One region of the Streptomyces sp. NPDC045287 genome, then DNA from elsewhere that is predicted to be linked to it. Evidence: riboswitches for the same ligand, from Rfam matches in the RefSeq annotation. Region 1 holds a riboswitch; the other holds the start of a gene.
The links. A riboswitch is a leader RNA that binds a small molecule or an ion and turns the genes downstream of it on or off. The one in region 1 is predicted to bind S-adenosylmethionine.

Region 1 (4,654 bases):
AGCGCTGTGCCACCCGCTGGAGGACCTACCGCGGCGGGCCGCTCCTGGCCCGTCCTCCTCGACGCCCTGCTCTCGGGGCGGGACCTGGACGCGGACACGACCGCGTGGGCGATGGAGCGCATCCTCGGCGGGGAGGCCACGGACGCGCAGATCGCCGGCTTCGCGGTGGCCCTGCGCGCCAAGGGCGAGACCGTGGAGGAGATCTCCGGCCTCGTCCGCACCATGTACGCCCACGCCCGGACCATCGAGGTCCCGGGGCGGTCGGTCGACATCGTCGGCACGGGCGGCGACGGCGCGAAGACCGTCAACATCTCCACCATGTCGGCGGTCGTCGTCGCCGGTACGGGCGCGAAGGTCGTCAAGCACGGCAACCGCGCCGCCTCGTCCGCGTCGGGGGCCTCCGACGTCCTGGAGAAGCTCGGCGTCAACCTGGAGCTGTCCCCGGAGCGGGTCGCCGAGGTGGCGGAGGAGGCGGGCATCACGTTCTGCTTCGCCGTCAAGTTCCACCCGGCGCTCCGCCACGTCGCCGCCGCCCGCAAGGAGCTGGGCATCCGCACGACGTTCAACTTCCTGGGCCCGCTGACCAACCCGGCCCGGGTCCGCGCCCAGGCGACGGGGGTGGCCGATGCCCGGATGGCGCCGATCCTCGCCGGGGTGCTCGCCGAGCGCGGCTCGTCGGCGCTGGTGTTCCGCGGTGACGACGGGCTGGACGAGCTGACGACGACGGCCGGGTCCCGGGTGTGGGTCGTGCGGGACGGGACCGTCCGGGAGGAGGTCTTCCACCCGCGCGACGTGGGCCTCGACCTGGTCCCGGTGGAGGCCCTGCGCGGTGCCGACGCCTCGTACAACGCGGACGTGGCGCGCCGTCTGCTGGCCGGCGAGACCGGGCCGGTGCGGGACGCGGTGCTGCTGAACGCGGCGGCGGCGCTGGTCGCGCTGGACCCGTCGGACGCGCCGCTGGCCGAGCAGTTGCGGGCCGGCATGGCGAAGGCCGCCGAGTCCGTCGATTCGGGCGCCGCCCGCGACGCCCTGGACCGCTGGGTGCGGGTCAGCAACCGCTAGTGCCGCCCCCATCGACGCCGGCCCCGTCCGGGACGCGGTGAGGTCCGTGAGCGGTGACCGCCGACCGGACCCGGACGAGGTCGAGGCGTGTCTGGCCGCCGTGGTCGAGGGGCGCGTGAGCCGGGAGGCCGCCGACCGGTGGGCCGGGCGCCGGGTCGCCGACGACGCGCTCGCGTGGGACGAACCGTCCTGGTGGGCGCTGGGGCTCCTGCACGGAATCGACCTGCGGCCGGGGCCCGGGGAGCCGTACCTGCACGACGACGAACAGGTGCGGGGATGGCTGGAGGAACTGCGGCGGCGCCGGGCGGCCCACCGCGAAGGCCCCCCGTCCGGCGACCGGCGCCCGTGAACGCCGTGGGCGCGAACGTCCCCTGACGGGGCGTGGGTTCCACGGGTCCGCGGCACCGCCCCGCCCGGGGTGCGCGCCGCGGACCCGTCCACTGTGCGGACCCCGTCTTGCGCGGTGACCGGGTAGGTGTGGCAGGATGCTCGACAAGGTCATGAGTGACAGCGACTACGGCCCCGGCCCGCTGTCCGGCAACCCTCCGTCCGTGGCGGGGTGCCCCGGGTGAAGACCAGGCCGCAGGCAGAGAGGTCTGCGGCAAGCGCGGACCCCTGCACACCCTGGGGTCCTGGTCCCGAGGGAGCAGTCTCGTGAGCAAGCGAATGCGCTAGGGCCCTTCCGGCCCCTTCCCCCTCCTCCGCGCGGCCGTCGTCGCCGCGCGTCGAGGCAACACCCGCGTGCGGTACGGCAGTCGAGCCGTCCCCGTGGGCCTCCACCTCCGTTCGCCTTGTCCTCGCCGGGAGAATCCGCCATGTCCGCGTACCCGAACACCGCCGTCGCCTCCGCCCCCGTCGCTGTCGCCTCCGTCGCCCCCGCCTCCGCCGAGTGCTCCGCCCCCGCCGCCCTGCCGCTGCCCGTGCTCGGGCGGGACGTGACCGTGCCGCTCGTCACCGGCGGGGAGGCCGTGTACGCCGCGCTGGACTACGCGGCCAGCGCCCCGGCGCTCCAGCGCGTGTGGGACGACGTCGCCGCGTACGCGCCGTACTACGGCAGCGTCCACCGGGGCGCCGGGTACCTGTCGCAGCTCTCCACGGACCTGTTCGAGAACAGCCGCAGGACGGTCGCGGAGTTCCTCGGCTGCCGCCCCGGCGACCAGGTCGTGTTCACCCGCTCCACGACCGACTCGCTGAACCTGCTCGCGCACGCCCTCCCGGCCGGCTGCGAGGTGTTCGTCTTCGAGACCGAGCACCACGCCTCGCTCCTGCCGTGGCGCGACGCCCGCGTGACGTACCTGGACGCGCCCCGCACCCCCGGCCGGGCCGTGGAGACGCTGGAGCGGGCCCTCGCCGGCCGGGACCCCCACGGCCCCGCCCTCGTGTGCGTGACCGGCGCCTCCAACGTGACCGGCGAGCTGTGGCCGGTACGGGAGCTGGCGGCCGCCGCGCACGCGCACGGCGCGCGGATCGTGCTGGACGCCGCCCAGCTGGCGCCGCACCACCCGGTGGACGTGGCGGACCTGGACGTGGACTGGGTGGCGTTCTCGGGGCACAAGCTGTACGCGCCCTTCGGGGCCGGTGTGCTGGCCGGGCGGGCCGACTGGCTGCGGGACGCCGAGCCGTACCTGGCGGGCGGCGGCGCGTCGCGGACGGTGGCCCGGCGGGCCGACGGCGGGGTGGAGGTCGCCTGGCACACCACGGCGGCCCGCCACGAGGCCGGCTCGCCGAACGTGATCGGCGCCTACGCCATCGCCTCGGCCTGCGAGGCGCTCACCGCGGCCGGCTTCGACGCGCTCGTGGCCCGTGAGCAGGAGCTGATCGCCCGCGTGCGGGAGGGGCTGGCCGAGGTGCCCGAGGTGCGGGTGCTGTCGCTGTTCGGCGACGACGCCCCGCGCGTCGGCGTCCTCTCCTTCGTCGTGGAGGGCTGGAACAGCTCGCACTTCGCCGCGGCGCTCTCCGCCGAGTACGGCATCGGCGTCCGCGACGGGCTGTTCTGCGCCCACCCGCTGGTCCGGACCCTGCTGGGCGGGACGCCGCAGGAGCCGGGGGAGTGCGGGGCGCCGGAGGGCGGGCCGGGGGAGCGGTCCCTCAACGCGATCCGGGTCAGCTTCGGCGCGGGCACCCCCGACGAGCACGTCGACCGCTTCGTCCGCGCCGTGCGGGAACTGGTCAGGGACGGCGCCCGCTGGAGCTACCGCACGGAGGACGGGCGCTGCGTGCCCGACCGCGGCTGAGACGGCGATCGCGCCGTGGCTGATTCCGCCTCACCCGTTCGGGTGAATCGGTGGGGCGGGGCGGTCAGGCGTCGAGACCGATCGCGAAGGCCGCTTCCAGGTCGTGCTGCGAGTACGTGCGGAACGCGACGTGCGTGTCCGTCGCGACGACGCCGGGGATCTTGCTGATGCGGCCGGGGATGATGTCGGCCAGGTTCTCGTGCCGGGGCACGCGGACCATGGCGACCAGGTCGTAGGTCCCGGTGACGGAGAAGACCTCGCTCACGCTGTCGAGCGCGGCGATCGCCTCCGCGATCTCCGGGATGCGGTCCACGCTGGTCTTGATGAGCACGATCGCGGTGATCACGGCTGTCCCTCTCCCTCGGTGGCCGCTGCTGGAGCCTTCACTCTAATGCCCCGGTAGCGCGCCCACGCGTACAGGAACCCCAGCGCGAACCCGACGAGGTGCGCGAGGTAGGCGACCCCGGGCCCGCTGCCCGCCCCGCGCGCCGCCAGCCACTGGAGGGCGAACCAGAAGACCAGGACGATCCAGGCGGGGAAGCGCAGCGGCAGGAAGAACAGGAACGGGAAGAGGCTGGTCACCCGCGCCCGGGGGAAGAGGTACAGGAAGGCGCCGAGGACCCCCGAGACCGCCCCCGACGCCCCCACCAGGGTCTGCCCGCTGTCCGCGTGGGCCAGGGCGTAACCGGCCAGCGCGAGGTAGCCGCACACCACGTAGAACACCCCGAACCGGATGTGCCCCATCCGCTCCTCGGCCATCGCGCCGAAGACGAAGAGGAACAGCATGTTCCCCAGCAGGTGCAGCCAGTTGCCGTGCACGAACAGGGCGCTGAGCGGGGTGAGCAGCGCCGGGAGGGAACCGCTCAGGAGGTCCGCCGGGATCACCCCCCAGCGCCGGAAGTACGTGCTCTGCGCGGTGATCAGGGCGTCCCCGCTCCCGTACGAGGCCCGCAGGCCCGAGGCCGGGCCGAGGACGAAGACCAGCGCGCACACCCCGATGACGCCGTACGTCACCGAGGGGCCGGTGACGGTGCGCCGCAACGCTCCACGCCAATCGATCACGCACAGATCATGACGTAGAGGGCGCGAGCGGGACAGAGCGCCTCGCCGGGGCGGGCACCCCTCTCCCCGCTCCCCACCGTCCGCGCAGGCGGGACCGCGGAGGCCGTAGGGTTACGGGCGTGCCCGGGCCGCTCCCGGGGCACCCGCAGTTCGAGGGCGCACCGCGGGTCGAAGCACTGGAACGACCGGACCATGACAAGGACGGCACCATGACGACGGTTCCCCAGCCGACCGCCGACACCCGTTGGCGCTGCACGCTCTGCGGCAATCTGACGCGCTTCGACGTGACGCGCTCC
Region 2 (4,654 bases), on a different contig from region 1:
ATCCCGAAGTAGTCCGGCGGTGCCCACGGGGTGTGCGAGAAGTGTCCGATGCGCAGGTCCGGCCGCAGCTCGCGCAGCATGCCCGGCGCCAGCGCCAGGTGGTAGTCCTGGATCAGGACCGCCGCGCCCGGCGCCGCCTCCGCGGCGAGCGCCTCCGCGAAGGCCCGGTTGTACGCCCGGTACGCCTCCCACCGGCGGCGGAACTCCGCGTCGAAGACGGGCTCCAGCGGCGTCTGGTACAGCATGTGGTGGACGAACCACAGCACCGAGTTGGCGATGCCGTTGTACGCGGCGGCGTGCGTCCCTTCGCCCGCCAGCGCGTCGATGTCCAGCATCCGGACGCCCGGCTCGGAGACGCCGCGCCGCACCCCCTCCCGGTCCCCCTCGCCCAGCGCCGCGCACACCCACACCGCGCCCGCGTCGGGTCCGATCGCGGAGAGCCCCGACACGAGCCCCCCGCCGCCGCGCCGCGCCTCCAGCCCGCCGTCCGCCTCGCGCAGCGCGTAGCTGACCGGACCGCGATTCGATGCCACCAGGATGTCCGAGACCATGAGCCCAACCTAGCCCGAGCGGGAAACGCTCAAACGTACGGAGATCAGGCCACCCGGCGCTTGCGCTGGTACTCCGCGACCTCCCGCATCGGCGGCCGTTCCTCCGTGTCCACCGGGTGGGTGCGCGGCGCGAAGCCCGTCTCCGTGCGGTCGAACTGCGTCAGCCGGGGCCGTACGAGGTGCCCGCGCGACAGCCGCAACTGCGCCGTCCGGTAGATCGCCGCGGCCATCCGCCCCAGCGCCCGGTCGTCCTGGTGCCGGTGCAGCCGTACGCCCACGTCGACCTGGGCCAGCGCGTCCAGGCCCACCAGGTGCAGCGCGTCCACCAGCAGCCCCAGCTCCACCCCGTACCCCACCGGGAACGGCAACCGCTCCAGCAGCGTGCGCCGGGCCGCGTACTCCCCGCCCAGCGGCTGGACGAACCCGGCCAGCCGCGGCCAGTGCAGGTTCAGCAGCGGTCGCGCGACCAGCTCCGTCACCCGGCCGCCCTGCCCGCCGCCCCGTCCGCCGTCCGCCCCGGCCGCGAAGGGACGGTCGTACATCGCCTTCACGAACTCCACGTCCGGGTCCGTGAGCAGCGGCCCCACGATCCCCGCCACGAAGTCCGCGTCGAACTCCCGCAGGTCCGCGTCGACGAAGCACACCACGTCGCCGCCCGTCACCAGCAGGGAGCGCCACAGCACCTCCCCCTTGCCGGGCAGGGCGGGTATGCGCGGCAGCACGTCGTCCCGCGCCACCACCCGCGCACCGGCCCGCGCGGCCACCTCCGCCGTGCGGTCCGTCGACCCCGAGTCGAGGACGACCAGCTCGTCGACGAGCGGCACCGCCTCCGACATCAGGTCCCGGCGGATCACGGCGACGATCTCACCGACCGTCGCCTCCTCGTTCAGCGCGGGCAGGACGACGCTCACCGTGGTGCCGTGGGCCCGTTTCGCGGCGAGCAGTTGGTCGATCGGCCGGTCGGCCACGGACCAGGACCGCCGGCCCAGCCAGCGCTCCACCTCTTCCAGCACGCGCGCCACTCCTCGGGTCGTTGCGGGGCCGTGTGTGACCCATCTCGCGGTTCGGACGTCTATCTCAGACCTCCACCCCTTCGGCTACAGTCTTGAACAACGCGCGAGACCACCGCATGCCGGGGTCCCCGTGCCGACAACCACATACCGCTCATCCAGAGGGGCAGAGGGACACGGCCCGATGAAGCCCCGGCAACCCTCCAGCCGGTTCTCGCACGTTCACGCGAGGTCCCCGGCTAGGGAAGGTGCCAAATCCGTCTCACGGCGACACGCGCCAGTGAGAAAGATGAGGAGAAAGGGCCTCGCCTTCCATGGCTGTGCAGACCACCGCACCCACCACCCCCTCCGTCGACCTCGGCCCCGCGGCCGCGCTCTCCTGCCGCGAGTGCGGCGAGCGCTTCCCGCTCAGCCCGATCTTCGCCTGTGAGCACTGTTTCGGCCCCCTCGAAGTCGCGTACGACCTGCCGGCCGGCGACCCGGAGCAGCTCCGCAAGCGGATCGAGGCCGGCCCCACCAGCATCTGGCGGTACGCGCCGCTCCTCCCCGTCCCCGCGGACGTCGCGGACAAGCCGAACCTCAACCCCGGCTGGACCCCGCTCATCAAGGCCGACAACCTCGCGCGCGAACTGGGCGTGACCGGCGGCCTCTACGTCAAGGACGACTCGGGCAACCCCACGCACTCCTTCAAGGACCGGGTGGTCGCCCAGGCCCTGGAGGCGGCGCGCGTCTTCGGCTTCACCACCCTGTCGTGCTCCTCCACCGGCAACCTGGCGGGCGCGGTCGGCGCCGCCGCCGCGCGGGCGGGCCTGCGCTCCTGCGTGTTCATCCCACACGACCTGGAGCAGGGCAAGGTCGTCATGGCCGCGGTGTACGGCGGCGACGTGGTCGGCATCGAGGGCACGTACGACGACGTCAACCGCTTCTGCTCGGAGCTCATCGGCGACCCGCTCGGCGAGGGCTGGGGCTTCGTCAACGTCAACCTGCGGCCGTACTACGCGGAGGGTTCCAAGACCCTCGCGTACGAGATCTGCGAGCAGCTCGGATGGCGCCTGCCGGACCAGTTGGTCGTCCCGATCGCGTCGGGCTCCCAGTTGACGAAGATCGACAAGGGGTTGCAGGAGCTGATCAGCCTGGGCCTCGTCGAGGACCGGCCGTACAAGATCTTCGGCGCGCAGGCGGAGGGCTGCTCCCCGGTGTCGGCGGCCTACAAGGCGGGCCACGACGTCGTACGGCCCCAGAAGCCGAACACGATCGCCAAGTCGCTCGCCATCGGCAACCCGGCCGACGGCCCGTACGTCCTGGACATCGCCCGACGCACGGGCGGCGCGGTGGAGGACGTCGACGACGAGCAGATCGTCGACGCGATCAAGCTGCTGGCCCGCACGGAGGGCGTCTTCGCCGAGACGGCGGGCGGGGTGACCGTGGGCGTGACGCGCAAGCTGATCGAGAACGGCCTGCTGGACCCGTCCCTGACCACCGTCGTCCTCAACACGGGTGACGGCCTGAAGACCCTGGACGCGGTCGCCCCGACGACCGGCCCCACCGCGACGATCCGCCCGAGCCTGGACGCGTTCCGCGACGCCGGCCTCGCCAACTGAAACCCCCGGGAGACACGAACCATGAGCGTCAACGTCCGCATCCCCACCATCCTCCGCACGTACACGGGCGGCCAGGCCGAGGTCCCGGCGGAGGGTGCGACCCTCGCGGAGGTCATCGAGTCCCTGGAGAAGAACCACCCGGGCATCGCCGCGCGCGTCCTCGACGACCAGGGCCAGCTTCGCCGCTTCGTGAACGTCTACGTCAACGACGACGACGTCCGCTTCGAGCAGGGCCTCGGGACGGCCACCCCGGAGGGTGCGGGCGTCTCGATCATCCCGGCGGTCGCGGGCGGCTGCTGAACCCCTCCGGCGTCCCCTCCGGCGACGGGGGGACGCCCGTACGCCCTCTCGGACCGTGTCGGCCCGGTGCCTGGCCGTCCGGCGCCTGACTGGCTGGCGCTGATCGTCTGGCGTCCGGTCGTCCGGTGCCCGACTGCCTGGCGCCGCCTGCCCGGTGTCCGGTCGTCCGGCGCCTGACCGCCCGGCGTCCGGCGTCCGGTCGTCCGGTATCGGTCGTCTGAGCCGACTGTCCGGTGGCCGGTCGTCCGGCGCCTGACCGTCCGCCGCCCGACCGTCCAGTGCACGACTGACCGGTGCCTCTCCGCCCGGTTCCGGCGTCCCGGCCCCCGCCACCTCTGGCGGGGGCCGACCCGTTGGTCCCGACGGGCCCCCGCAGGCCCCGCAGGCGGCCCCCGTAGGCAGCCCCCGCCGTCCCCTCCCGCCGTCCCCGTAGGCGGCGCGTCCCCACCGCCCCCCAGTGAGGCCCCCACCGTCCCCCGCAGGTCCCGTGCCGGTGTTCGCCGGGCGTCCGGCGGGGTAGGCGCGCGGGGCGGACGGAGCCTTTTGGGTTTGTCGGTCCGTCGGCGAAAGGGGCGGCTCGTTCATTTCGGAACGGGCGCCGAGGAAAGCGGAGGCGGCGATTCTGGAGGGTTGAAGGCGGTAGAGTTGGGGAACCCCCCGCCGCCGTCCGTGCCGGTTGCATATGAGAACGCGCCGGGGCCCGACAAGAAGTAGCCAAAGTGCCTCCGCCCGATGCGCGGTTTGCGCGCTTTGCCCGGCCCGACTTGCCCGGGGTTATGGCCGTTCCGGCCATCATTTCCCTTCACCGGCGCTTGGATTTCTCGTCCGATTGACCTGTTGCAGAGGGCAGTTGGGCAGATACATTCAGCCGCGGTCGACGCGTTCCGGCGCACGCCCACCCCTGTCAGTGGGCGAGGTCTGACCCGGGTCCGCGAAGTGCGGTCCTGTGCAAGGGCCAGTAATAGGGGAGTTAGGCATGGCTCAGGGCACCGTCAAGTGGTTCAACGCGGAGAAGGGGTACGGCTTCATCGCGGTCGACGGTGGTGCGGATGTTTTCGTGCACTACAGCGCGATCCAGATGGACGGCTACCGCACCCTTGAGGAAGGCCAGCGGGTCGAGTTCGAGATCTCGCAGGGCCAGAAGGGTCCGCAGGCGGACATGGTCAAGATCGCCGTCTAAGCGCGACGCGTT

Region 2: it holds a riboswitch for S-adenosylmethionine, as region 1 does, so the genes downstream of both, thrC (threonine synthase) here and AC07D6_RS02960 (aminotransferase class V-fold PLP-dependent enzyme) in region 1, are expected to answer to the same signal.

What each region holds. Positions count from the first base shown of each region.
Region 1 covers NZ_JBWKJG010000001.1:673,853-678,506, forward strand. The annotation lists gene trpD (anthranilate phosphoribosyltransferase) at 1-1,062, shown strand, start outside; gene AC07D6_RS02955 (hypothetical protein) at 1,109-1,411, shown strand; SAM riboswitch class IV at 1,559-1,676, shown strand; gene AC07D6_RS02960 (aminotransferase class V-fold PLP-dependent enzyme) at 1,878-3,296, shown strand; gene AC07D6_RS02965 (Lrp/AsnC family transcriptional regulator) at 3,361-3,642, opposite strand; gene AC07D6_RS02970 (rhomboid family intramembrane serine protease) at 3,639-4,358, opposite strand; gene AC07D6_RS02975 (hypothetical protein) at 4,568-4,654, shown strand, end outside.
Region 2 covers NZ_JBWKJG010000007.1:110,479-115,132, forward strand. The annotation lists gene AC07D6_RS14020 (alpha,alpha-trehalose-phosphate synthase (UDP-forming)) at 1-551, opposite strand, end outside; gene AC07D6_RS14025 (glucosyl-3-phosphoglycerate synthase) at 596-1,564, opposite strand; SAM riboswitch class I at 1,713-1,857, shown strand; gene thrC (threonine synthase) at 1,876-3,162, shown strand; gene AC07D6_RS14035 (MoaD/ThiS family protein) at 3,184-3,462, shown strand; gene AC07D6_RS14040 (cold-shock protein) at 4,439-4,642, shown strand.